One region of the Streptomyces sp. SCPE 10 genome, then DNA from elsewhere that is predicted to be linked to it. Evidence: riboswitches for the same ligand, from Rfam matches in the RefSeq annotation. Region 1 holds a riboswitch; the other holds the start of a gene.
What was found. A riboswitch is a leader RNA that binds a small molecule or an ion and turns the genes downstream of it on or off. The one in region 1 is predicted to bind glycine.
Positions count from the first base shown of each region.

Region 1 (5,296 bases):
GGCGGTCCTCCGCTTGCTGCCCGTCCAGCTCGGAGGCGCGCAGGTCCACCAGGATCAGGTGCACGTCCGTGCCGCCGGACAGCACGTTCACCCCGGCCGCGCGGGCGTCGTCGGCCGTCAGGCGCTCGGCGAGGATGCGGGCACCCTCCACCGTACGGCGCTGGCGCTCCTTGAAGTCCTCCGAGGCGGCGACCTTGAAGGAGACCGCCTTGGCCGCGATCACGTGCTCCAGGGGGCCGCCCTGGAAGCCCGGGAAGACGGAGGAGTTCAGCTTCTTCGCGAACTCCTTCTTCGCGAGGATGATGCCGCCGCGCGGGCCGCCCAGGGTCTTGTGGGTCGTGGAGGTGACCACGTCCGCGTGCTCGACCGGGTTGGCGTGCAGACCGGCCGCGACCAGGCCCGCGAAGTGCGCCATGTCGACCCACAGGTAGGCCTCGACCTCGTCGGCGATCCGGCGGAACGCGGCGAAGTCCAGCTGCCGCGGGTACGCCGACCAGCCGGCGATGATCACCTTGGGGCGGTGCTCCTTGGCGAGCTTCTCGACCTCGGCCATGTCGACCAGGCCGGTCTCCTCGTCCACGTGGTAGGCGACCACGTTGAACTGCTTGCCGGAGAAGTTCAGCCGCATCCCGTGGGTGAGGTGGCCGCCGTGCGCCAGGTCCAGGCCGAGGATGGTGTCGCCGGGCTGGGCCAGCGCGAACAGGGCCGCCTGGTTGGCGGAGGCGCCGGAGTGGGGCTGCACATTGGCGTACTCGGCGCCGAACAGCTCCTTGATCCGGTCGATGGCGATCTGCTCGGTGACGTCGACGTGCTCGCAGCCGCCGTAGTAGCGGCGGCCCGGGTAGCCCTCGGCGTACTTGTTGGTGAGGACCGAGCCCTGCGCCTCCATCACCGCGAGCGGCGCGAAGTTCTCGGACGCGATCATCTCCAGCGTGGACTGCTGGCGCAGCAGCTCGGCGTCGACCGCGGCCGCGACCTCGGGGTCCAGCTCGTGCAGGGGCGTGTTCAGGACACTCATGGGGCTACGACTCCTCAGCCGGCGATGTGGGCGTCGTACTCGGCGGCGGAGAACAGGTCCTGCGGCTCCTGCGAGACGCGGACCTTGAACAGCCAGCCGCCCTCGAAGGGCTCGGAGTTCACGAGCGACGGGTCGTCCACGACGTTCTCGTTGATCGCGGTGACCTCGCCGGTGACGGGGGAGTACAGGTCGGAGACCGACTTGGTGGACTCCAGCTCACCACAGGTCTCGCCCGCGGTCACGGTGTCGCCGACGGCCGGGAGCTGGGCGTAGACCACATCGCCGAGCGCGTTGGCCGCGAACTCGGTGATGCCGATCGTCGAGACGCCGTCCTCGTCGGCGCCCGACAGCCACTCGTGCTCCTTGCTGTAACGCAGCTGCTGGGGGTTGCTCATGGCCTGAATTCTCCTGTATGCGCGGGAGTGCTGATGACGGGGGGAGTGCGGGGACCGCCACTGGGCGGGTGAATGTGCGCAGGGTCACGTGCCCGCCCGGGCCGGGCGGGGGCGGGACCGGGCTCGCCGACTACTTCCGGCGCTTGTAGAACGGCAGCGCCACGACCTCGTAGGGCTCGTGGTTGCCGCGGATGTCCACGCCGACGCCCTCGGTGCCCGGCGCCGCGTGCGCCGCGTCGACGTAGGCCATGGCGATCGGCTTGCCCAGGGTGGGGGAGGGGGCACCGGAGGTGACCTCGCCGATCACCTTTCCGTCGGCGACCACCGCGTACCCGGCGCGCGGGACGCGCCGGCCCTCGGCGATCAGACCGACGAGGACGCGCGGGGGGTTCTGCTCGGCGCGGGCGGCGGCCTCGGCGAGCGCCGCGCGCCCGACGAAGTCGCCCTCCTTCTCGAACTTGACCACGCGGCCGAGCCCGGCGTCGAAGGGGGTCAGCGCGGTGGTCAGCTCGTGCCCGTACAGCGGCATGCCCGCCTCCAGGCGCAGCGTGTCCCGGCAGGACAGGCCGCACGGCACCAGACCGGCGCCCTCGCCGGCCTTGGTCAGCGCCTGCCACAGCTCGACGGCGTGCTCGGGCTTCACGAACAGCTCGAAGCCGTCCTCGCCGGTGTAGCCGGTGCGGGCGATCAGCGCGGGAACGCCGGCGACCGTGCCGGGCAGCCCGGCGTAGTACTTCAGGCCGTCCAGGTCGGCGTCGGTGAGCGACGCGAGGATGCCGGGGGACTCGGGGCCCTGCACGGCGATCAGGGCGTAGGCGTCCCGGTCGTCGCGGACCTCGGCGTCGAAGCCCGCCGCGCGCTCGGTCAGCGCGTCCAGGACCACCTGGGCGTTGGAGGCGTTGGCGACGACCATGTACTCGGTCTCGGCGAGCCGGTAGACGATCAGGTCGTCCAGGATGCCGCCGTCGGCCCGGCAGATCATGGTGTAGCGGGCGCGGCCGATGCCGACGGAGGCGATGTTGCCGACCAGGGCGTGGTTCAGGAAGGCGGCCGCCTCGGCGCCGGTGACGGTGATCTCGCCCATGTGGGACAGGTCGAACAGGCCCGCCCTGGTCCGCACGGCCATGTGCTCGTCGCGCTCGGAGCCGTAGCGCAGGGGCATGTCCCAGCCCGCGAAGTCGGTCATCGTCGCACCGAGCGAGCGGTGCACGGCGTCCAGCGCGGTGTGTCGGAGTTCGGTACTGCTCATCGGTCGGTCGTCTCCCAGGGCAACAGGGATGGGGCGAGGAACGTTCCTCCCCATCTGTCATCGGAACCTGAGAGGTTCGCCGGGACCGCCACGGGGGCGAGATCACGGCTTGCACCTTGGGTGGAGCCACTGTCACAGCGACCCGCTTTTCAGATGTGCCTCGCCCGCGCGGTAACGGGGCCTGAGAGATTCAAGGGAGGGACTTGCTCCTTCGGCGCCCCAGCGCAGACGGCTGGGGACTCTCCCGCGCGGATTCAAGCGGCCGGTATGCAGTTGGCGGCCACATCATTGCACGTCGCACCCGTGCCCGTCAGGGCCCGCATCCGTAACCGGCCCGTGGCGGCGCGCGCACCCGTCCGTCATACCGGTGCCATTACCTTCTCTTTACCTCCGGCGGGCAGAAACCAGACCGGGGCGCGGACCGGCCGGGGGCGGGGGAGCCGACCCGGAACAGGGGACAGGGGGCGGGCATGGCGGACCGGACACGGGCGTGGGATCTGCGCGACCGGGCGGACCACACGCCCCGCACCCTCTGCTTCGGCCCCCGTGACCTCGTGGTTCTCAGCGGGCTGCCCGGCAGCGGCAAGTCCACGCTGATGCGCCGCGCGGTCACCGGCCGCCGTGTCGACTCCCAGGACACCCGCGAGCGCTTCGCCGCCCGGCTGCCCCGGTGCCTGCCGTACGCCCTCTACCGCCCCCTGGTGCGCGCCGCCCACTACCTCGCGCTGCGCCGCGCCCTGCGCTCGGGGCAGCCGGTGGTGGTGCACGACTGCGGCACCCAGCCCTGGGTGCGCGCCTGGCTCGCCCGCTCGGCCCGGCGCGCCGGCGGCACCCTGCACCTGGTCCTGCTGGACGTGCCGGAGCAGACGGCCCGCGCGGGCCAGCGCGAGCGCGGCCGCGGCGTCTCCCGGTACGCCTTCGCCCGCCACCGCCGCACCACGGCCCGGCTGCTCGGCGCGGTGCAGCGCGGCGAGCTGCCCGCGGGCTGCGGCTCCGCGGTGCTGCTGGACCGGCCCGCGGCGGACGCGGTACAGCGGATCGTGTTCACGGGGTAGCGGCCTGGTCACCGCCACCCGATAGCCTTCGTGGTCCCAGCAGTGGTTCCCAGCAGGCGGTAGGCAGATGGACTTCCCGGCGGACATTCCCGCGGACTTCCCGGCACAGGCGCACCCCCACCCGCACGGCGGTTGGCCCGGCAACGAACTGGAGGAGGTGCTGTCGGCCTCCCTCGGCATACCCGCGGCGGGCGGCCGGATCATCGAGGTCCTCGGCCGCAGCTTCTTCTGGGTGCCGCTGCCCAACGGCGGCGGTCCGGGCAGCGGCCCGCTGGACCTCCCCGGCCTGGAACTCGACGGCCAGGCGTACGTCCCGGTGTTCAGCTCCGAGGAGCAACTGCGCCAGGCGACCGGCTCCCACATGGCGTACGCCATCGCCCCGGCCGTGGAGTTCGCCCGCGGGCTGCCCCCGCAGGCCGGCATCGCGGTCAACCCCGGCGGCACGGTCGGCATCCCGCTGCCGCCCGAGGCCGTGGCCGAGCTGTGCCGCGCCGGCAACACCCCGCTGGACGGCCCGGCGGCCGGCGGTCGCGTCCGCCTCTTCGAGCCCGACTGGCAGGACGACCCGGTCGACTTCTTCTCCGCCGCGTCCGCCGAGTTCGCCGCGACCGGCGTGGTGCTCACCGCCCGCCGCTGCCTGGCCGCCATCGAGACGGCCGACCCGGTGATGTTCGTCGGCGTCGAACTCTCCGGGTGGGAGGGCGACTTCCGCGCCGCCCCGCTGGAGGCCCTGGGCCGCGCCCTCGGCCGGGTCCCGGTGCGGTGGCCGGTCAACCTGATCCTCCTGGACGTCACGGACGACCCGGTCGCCCAGTGGCTGAAGTCAAGCGTCCGACCCTTCTACGTTCAGTAGGCCGGGCGCCCGCGTACGAACAACGGGGCCGGAGCTCATCGGCGCATAAGCTGTCCCCACACGCGGGGCATGATGAAAAAGAAGGGCATGACAAGGTGAGCGCCACCCACAGCGGAAGCGTCGAACACACGCTGCGCCACGTCACGCCCGGACGCTACGACGCCTACGAGGCCCTCCTCCGCGCCCTCGCCACCCCCTCCGCCGGCCAGATCTGGATGCTGCTGTGGCACGGCCAGGCCGGCTCCCCGGACGCCCAGTACGGGAACATGGAGGTCGGCGGCTTCCACTACGCCCCCTGTGTCACCTCCGCCCAGGAACTGTCGGCCAGTGGCTGGAACCGTTCCTACGAGGTGATCGACGGTCTGGACGTCGCCCGCACCCTCTACCCCGACCACTACGGCCTCTGGCTCAATCCGCACGCCCCGGGCGGCGGCGTCGGCATCCCCTGGCTGGACCTGCGCCGCATCGCCACCGGACTGGACCGCCAGCCCGCCGGACCGCTGCGGCTGTCCGAACCGGGCATCGAGATCCCCCAGTTCTACGCCCTGCTCGCGCAGCACGCCCACCGCACCCCCGCGCTGCGCTCCCTGCGCCGCGCCTGGGTCCAGCCCGCGCTCGGCGCGCCGTACCTCGCCATCGGCCTCGACCTGTACGACGCCTCGCCGGCCGCCGTCGACTCGGTGCGCGCGATGATGCAGCAGTCCGTCGGCGCCGTCCCGGAGGGCC
Region 1 covers NZ_CP197069.1:5,311,691-5,316,986, forward strand. Annotated here, with positions in the region: gene glyA (serine hydroxymethyltransferase) at 1-1,018, opposite strand, end outside; gene gcvH (glycine cleavage system protein GcvH) at 1,033-1,413, opposite strand; gene gcvT (glycine cleavage system aminomethyltransferase GcvT) at 1,544-2,662, opposite strand; glycine riboswitch at 2,707-2,821, opposite strand; glycine riboswitch at 2,822-2,919, opposite strand; gene ACSP97_RS24710 (AAA family ATPase) at 3,133-3,717, shown strand; gene ACSP97_RS24715 (enhanced serine sensitivity protein SseB) at 3,785-4,570, shown strand; gene ACSP97_RS24720 (enhanced serine sensitivity protein SseB C-terminal domain-containing protein) at 4,666-5,296, shown strand, end outside.

Region 2 (5,296 bases), 3.9 Mb from region 1:
AATTGCCACCGGCGATTGAGAGCGTCCTACGGGTTCCCGCGAGGGCATTCGGCTAGCCTTTCCCCGCGGTGGGACACGGGAAACCACTCCTTGGGTGATTATCACTCGGCGTGCCGAGTGTGGCGATCGTTGACGCACCCCTGGTGACTGCCTACCGTCGAGAAGGCAGGTCAAGGACGGAGGTCGGCGTGAGAACCAGCGGCGACGGTACGGCTGGGGGTGCTCCTGTGCGCGGTTTCGGGGAGAGCGGTCCGTACCCGGTTCACAGCAGCGCGGTGGATCACGCTCCGCAGCGGCCGACGGCGGTGCCGAGCGGCGGAGGGGCGGCGTCCATGACGTCCGAAGAGATCGGCTACCGGGGGCCCACGGCCTGTGCGGCGGCCGGCATCACCTATCGACAGCTCGACTACTGGGCGCGCACCGGCCTGGTCGAGCCGAGCGTGCGGCCCGCGTACGGGTCGGGCACCCAGCGTCTGTACAGCTTCCGGGACGTCGTGGTCCTGAAGATCGTCAAGCGGTTCCTGGACACCGGGGTCTCGCTGCAGAACATCCGCTCGGCCGTGCAGCACCTCAGGGAGCGCGGCTTCCGCGACCTGGAGCGGATGACGCTGATGAGCGACGGCGCCACCGTCTACGAGTGCGGCTCGCCGGACGAGGTCCACGCCCTGCTCCAGGGCGGCCAGGGCATCTTCGGGATCGCGGTCGGCGTGGTGTGGCGGGACGTGGAGAGCGCCCTGTCCCAGCTGCACGGCGAACGCATCGACACCGGCGAGACGCTCGTCGGGCACAACCCAGCGGACGAGCTGGCGCGGCGCCGCAACCGGGCGGTCTGACCGGCCCCTTCGCGGCACATGGGCATTGTCAGTGCCGTGGTGCAGCATCGGAGACGTGAGAAACGCGCCCACGATCCTGCATCTCGACATGGATGCCTTCTACGCCTCGGTGGAGCAGGCGTCCAAGCCGAGCCTGCGCGGGAAGGCGGTCGTGGTGGGCGGGCTCGGGCCGCGCGGGGTGGTCGCCACCGCCTCCTACGAGGCACGGGTCTTCGGGGTGCACTCGGCGATGCCGATGGCGCAGGCGCGCCGGCTGGCACCCAACGCCGCCTATCTGGTGCCGCGTTTCCCCCTCTACCGCGCGGTCAGCGACCAGGTGATGGCGCTGCTGCGGGAGCTGTCGCCGCTGGTGGAACCGCTGAGCCTGGACGAGGCGTTCGTGGACCTGGCGGCCGGGGGAACGGCATGGGACGCGGAGTCGGCGCGGCGAACCGGCCTCAAGCTGCGCGCGGACATCCGCGCGGCCACCGGGCTCGCCGGGTCGGTGGGGCTCGCCGCCTCCAAGATGCTCGCGAAGATCGCGTCCGAGGAGGCCAAGCCGGACGGGCTGGTGCTCATCGAGCCGGGCACCGAGCGGGCGCTGCTGGGACCGATGCCGGTGCGCACCCTGCCGGGGGTGGGGCCGGCCACCGGGGACCATCTGCGGCGGGCCGGGATCACCACGGTGGAGGAACTGGCCGAGGCGGGCGAGGCCGAGCTCGTACGGCTGCTCGGCAAGGCGCACGGACAGGCGCTGTACGCCATGGCCCTGGCCCGGGACGAGCGGCCGGTGGTGGCCGAGCGGGAGGCCAAGTCGGTGTCGGTCGAGGACACGTACGACGTGGACATCCACGACCGGCCGCGGATCGGGTTCGAGGTGCGGCGGCTCGCCGACCGCTGCGTGCGGCGGCTGCGCGAGGCGGGGCTGTCCGGGCGGACGATCGTCCTGAAGGTGCGGCGCTACGACTTCTCGACGCTGACCCGCTCCGAGACGCTGCGGGGTCCCACCGACGATCCGGAGGTCGTCCGGGAGGCCGCCGGGCGGCTGCTGGACTCCGTGGACACCACGGGCGGGGTGCGGCTGCTCGGGGTGGGCGTCACCGGGCTCGCCGACTACACCCAGGAGGACCTGTTCGCCCAGGCGGCCAAGCCCTCGGATGAGGAGTCGCCCGAGGAGCCGGTGACCGAGTCGGCCGCGGCGCCCGAGCCCGCCGCCCCGCACTGGCGGGCCGGCCAGGACGTACGGCACGACGAGTTCGGCCACGGGTGGGTGCAGGGCAGCGGCGTGGGCCGGGTGACGGTGCGGTTCGAGACCCCTCAGTCGGATCCCGGCCGGGTACGGACCTTCCTCGTCACCGACCCCGCGCTGCGGCCGGCCGACCCCCTCCCCCTGGTGCCGGTGCCCGCCGGGCGGGGGCAGCCGAAGTCAGGTCTCCTCTGAGCCCGCCAGTTTGCCGAAGTCGTGGTCCGGGGCCGCCGTCGGCGGGGGCACGTCCAGGCCGTAGTGGTGGTAGAGCTGGAGTTCCTGTTCGGGGGAGAGGTGGCGGCCCACGCCGAAGTCGGGGGCGTCCTTGATCAGGGAACGGTCGAAGGGGACGTGCAGGGTGCCGTCGACGAGTTCGCTGGGTTCCAGGGGGACGAAGGCGTCCCGGGAGAAGAGGCCGGTGCGTATGGCCGCCCACTCGGGCACGCCGGTCGCATCGTCCAGATACACCTCGTCGATCGTGCCGATCTTCGTACCGGTGCGGTCGAACGCCTTGCGGCCGATCAGGTTGCGCGGATCGATGTCGGTCTGCACGGTCCCTCTCCCTCCACGTGGTCGCAACTCATCCGTAAGCACTACGAAAGAGCACTTTCACCGCGGCGGCCACTTGAGGAACCGGCCGTTGACCTCGCTGGTAGGCTGATTGCGGCTGCTGACCCCGTGCGGGAGAGTCCTCCGACCACCTCGGAGGCGCCGAAGGAGCAAATCCTCCCCGGAATCTCTCAGGCCCACGTACCGCACGGACGAGGTCACTCTGGAAAGCAGGGCGGGTGTCGACGGCTCCCGCCCTCACCGACGGTGAAAGCCGGCGCCGCGAGGCGTCCGGTGAAGCTCTCAGGTCGAGATGACAGAGGGGGAGGCCGTCGGGGCACCCGCGCCGTGGTGCCCTTCGAAGGTCGCGTCAGACCAGGAGGCCTCCGCAATGACCGCCCATCGCATTCCGCTCTCCGAGCTCGAAGCGGGCATCCCCTTCGAACAGCGCCACATCGGCCCCGACCAGGAAGCGCGGGCCAAGATGCTCGCGCAGGTCGGCTACGGCTCCCTGGACGAGCTGACCGCCGCCGCGGTCCCGGATGTGATCAAGAACGCCGACGCGCTCGACCTGCCGGGCGCCCGCACCGAGGCCGAGGTGCTCGCCGAGCTGCGCTCGCTCGCCGACCGCAACCAGGTCCTCGGCTCCATGATCGGCCTGGGCTACCACGGCACCTTCACCCCGCCGGTCATCCTGCGCAACGTCATGGAGAACCCCTCCTGGTACACGGCCTACACGCCCTACCAGCCGGAGATCTCCCAGGGCCGCCTGGAGGCCCTGCTGAACTTCCAGACCATGGTCGCCGACCTGACCGGCCTGCCCACCTCGGGCGCCTCCCTGCTGGACGAGGGCACGGCCGCCGCCGAGGCCATGGCGCTGTCCCGGCGCATGGGCAAGAACAAGAAGGGCCTGTTCCTGGTCGACGCGGACGCCCTGCCGCAGACCGTCGCCGTGATCCAGACCCGCGCCGAGCCGACCGGCGTCGAGGTCGTCGTCGCCGACCTCAGCGAGGGCATCCCGGCCGACATCGCCGCCCGGGACATCAACGGCGTGCTGGTCCAGTACCCGGGCGCCTCCGGTGCCGTACGCGACATCAAGCCGCTGATCGAGCAGGCCCACGAGCTGGGCGCCCTGGTCACCGTCGCCGCCGATCTGCTCGCCCTCACCCTGCTGACCTCCCCGGGCGAGCTGGGCGCGGACATCGCCGTCGGCACCACCCAGCGCTTCGGCGTCCCGATGGGCTTCGGCGGGCCGCACGCGGGCTACATGGCGGTGCACGAGAAGTTCGCCCGCAGCCTGCCCGGCCGCCTGGTCGGCGTGTCCGTCGACGCCGACGGCAACAAGGCCTACCGGCTGGCCCTGCAGACCCGCGAGCAGCACATCCGCCGCGAGAAGGCCACCAGCAACATCTGTACCGCGCAGGTGCTGCTCGCCGTCATGGCCGGCATGTACGCCGTCTACCACGGTCCCGAGGGCCTGCGGACGATCGCCCGGCGCACCCACCGGTACGCCGCGATCCTCGCCGAGGGCCTGAAGGCCGGCGGCGTGGAGCTGGTGCACGGCGCGTTCTTCGACACCGTCACCGCCCGGGTGCCCGGCAAGGCCGCCGAGATCGTCGCCGCCGCCCGGGACAACGGCGTCAACCTGCGCCTCGTCGACGCCGACCACGTCTCCATGGCCTGCGACGAGACCACCACGCGGGCGCACCTGGCCGCCGTCTGGTCCGCCTTCGGCGTCGAGGCCGACATCGAGGCGCTGGACGCGAGCGCCGCCGACGCGCTGCCCGAGGCGCTGCTGCGCGGCGTCGACTACCTCACCCACCCGGTCTTCCACCAGCACCGCTCCGAGACCGCCATGCTGCGCTACCTGCGCAAGCTGGCCGACCGTGACTACGCGCTCGACCGCGGCATGATCCCGCTGGGCTCCTGCACCATGAAGCTCAACGCGACCACCGAGATGGAGCCGGTCACCTGGCCGGAGTTCGGCGCGCTGCACCCCTTCGCGCCCGCCGAGCAGGCCGAGGGCTACCTCACGCTCATCCGCGAGCTGGAGGACCGCCTGGCCGAGGTCACCGGCTACGACAAGGTCTCCCTCCAGCCCAACGCCGGCTCCCAGGGCGAGCTGGCCGGTCTGCTGGCGGTCCGCGGCTACCACCGCGCCAATGGCGACGAGGGCCGCACGGTCTGCCTCATCCCGTCCTCCGCGCACGGCACCAACGCCGCCAGCGCCGCGATGGCCGGCATGAAGGTCGTCGTCGTCAAGACCGCCGAGGACGGCGAGATCGACGTCGAGGACCTGCGGGCCAAGATCGAGCAGTACCGCGACGAGCTGGCGGTGCTGATGATCACCTACCCGTCCACGCACGGTGTGTTCGAGGAGCACGTCGCCGACATCTGCGCCCGGGTGCACGAGGCCGGCGGCCAGGTGTACGTCGACGGCGCCAACCTCAACGCGCTGGTGGGCCTCGCCAAGCCGGGCCACTTCGGCGGCGACGTCTCGCACCTCAACCTGCACAAGACGTTCTGCATCCCGCACGGCGGCGGCGGTCCCGGCGTCGGCCCGGTGGCGGTCCGCTCGCACCTGGCGCCGTACCTGCCCAACCACCCGTTGCAGCCGGCGGCGGGCCCGGAGACGGGCGTGGGCCCGGTCTCGGCGGCGCCGTGGGGCTCGGCGGGCATCCTGCCGATC
Region 2 covers NZ_CP197069.1:1,455,453-1,460,748, reverse strand. Annotated here, with positions in the region: gene ACSP97_RS06890 (MerR family transcriptional regulator) at 189-833, shown strand; partial or broken gene ACSP97_RS06885 (DNA polymerase IV) at 889-2,317, shown strand; partial or broken gene ACSP97_RS06880 (PRC-barrel domain-containing protein) at 2,452-2,610, opposite strand; glycine riboswitch at 2,730-2,824, shown strand; gene gcvP (aminomethyl-transferring glycine dehydrogenase) at 2,999-5,296, shown strand, end outside.
Region 2: it holds a riboswitch for glycine, as region 1 does, so the genes downstream of both, gcvP (aminomethyl-transferring glycine dehydrogenase) here and gcvT (glycine cleavage system aminomethyltransferase GcvT) in region 1, are expected to answer to the same signal.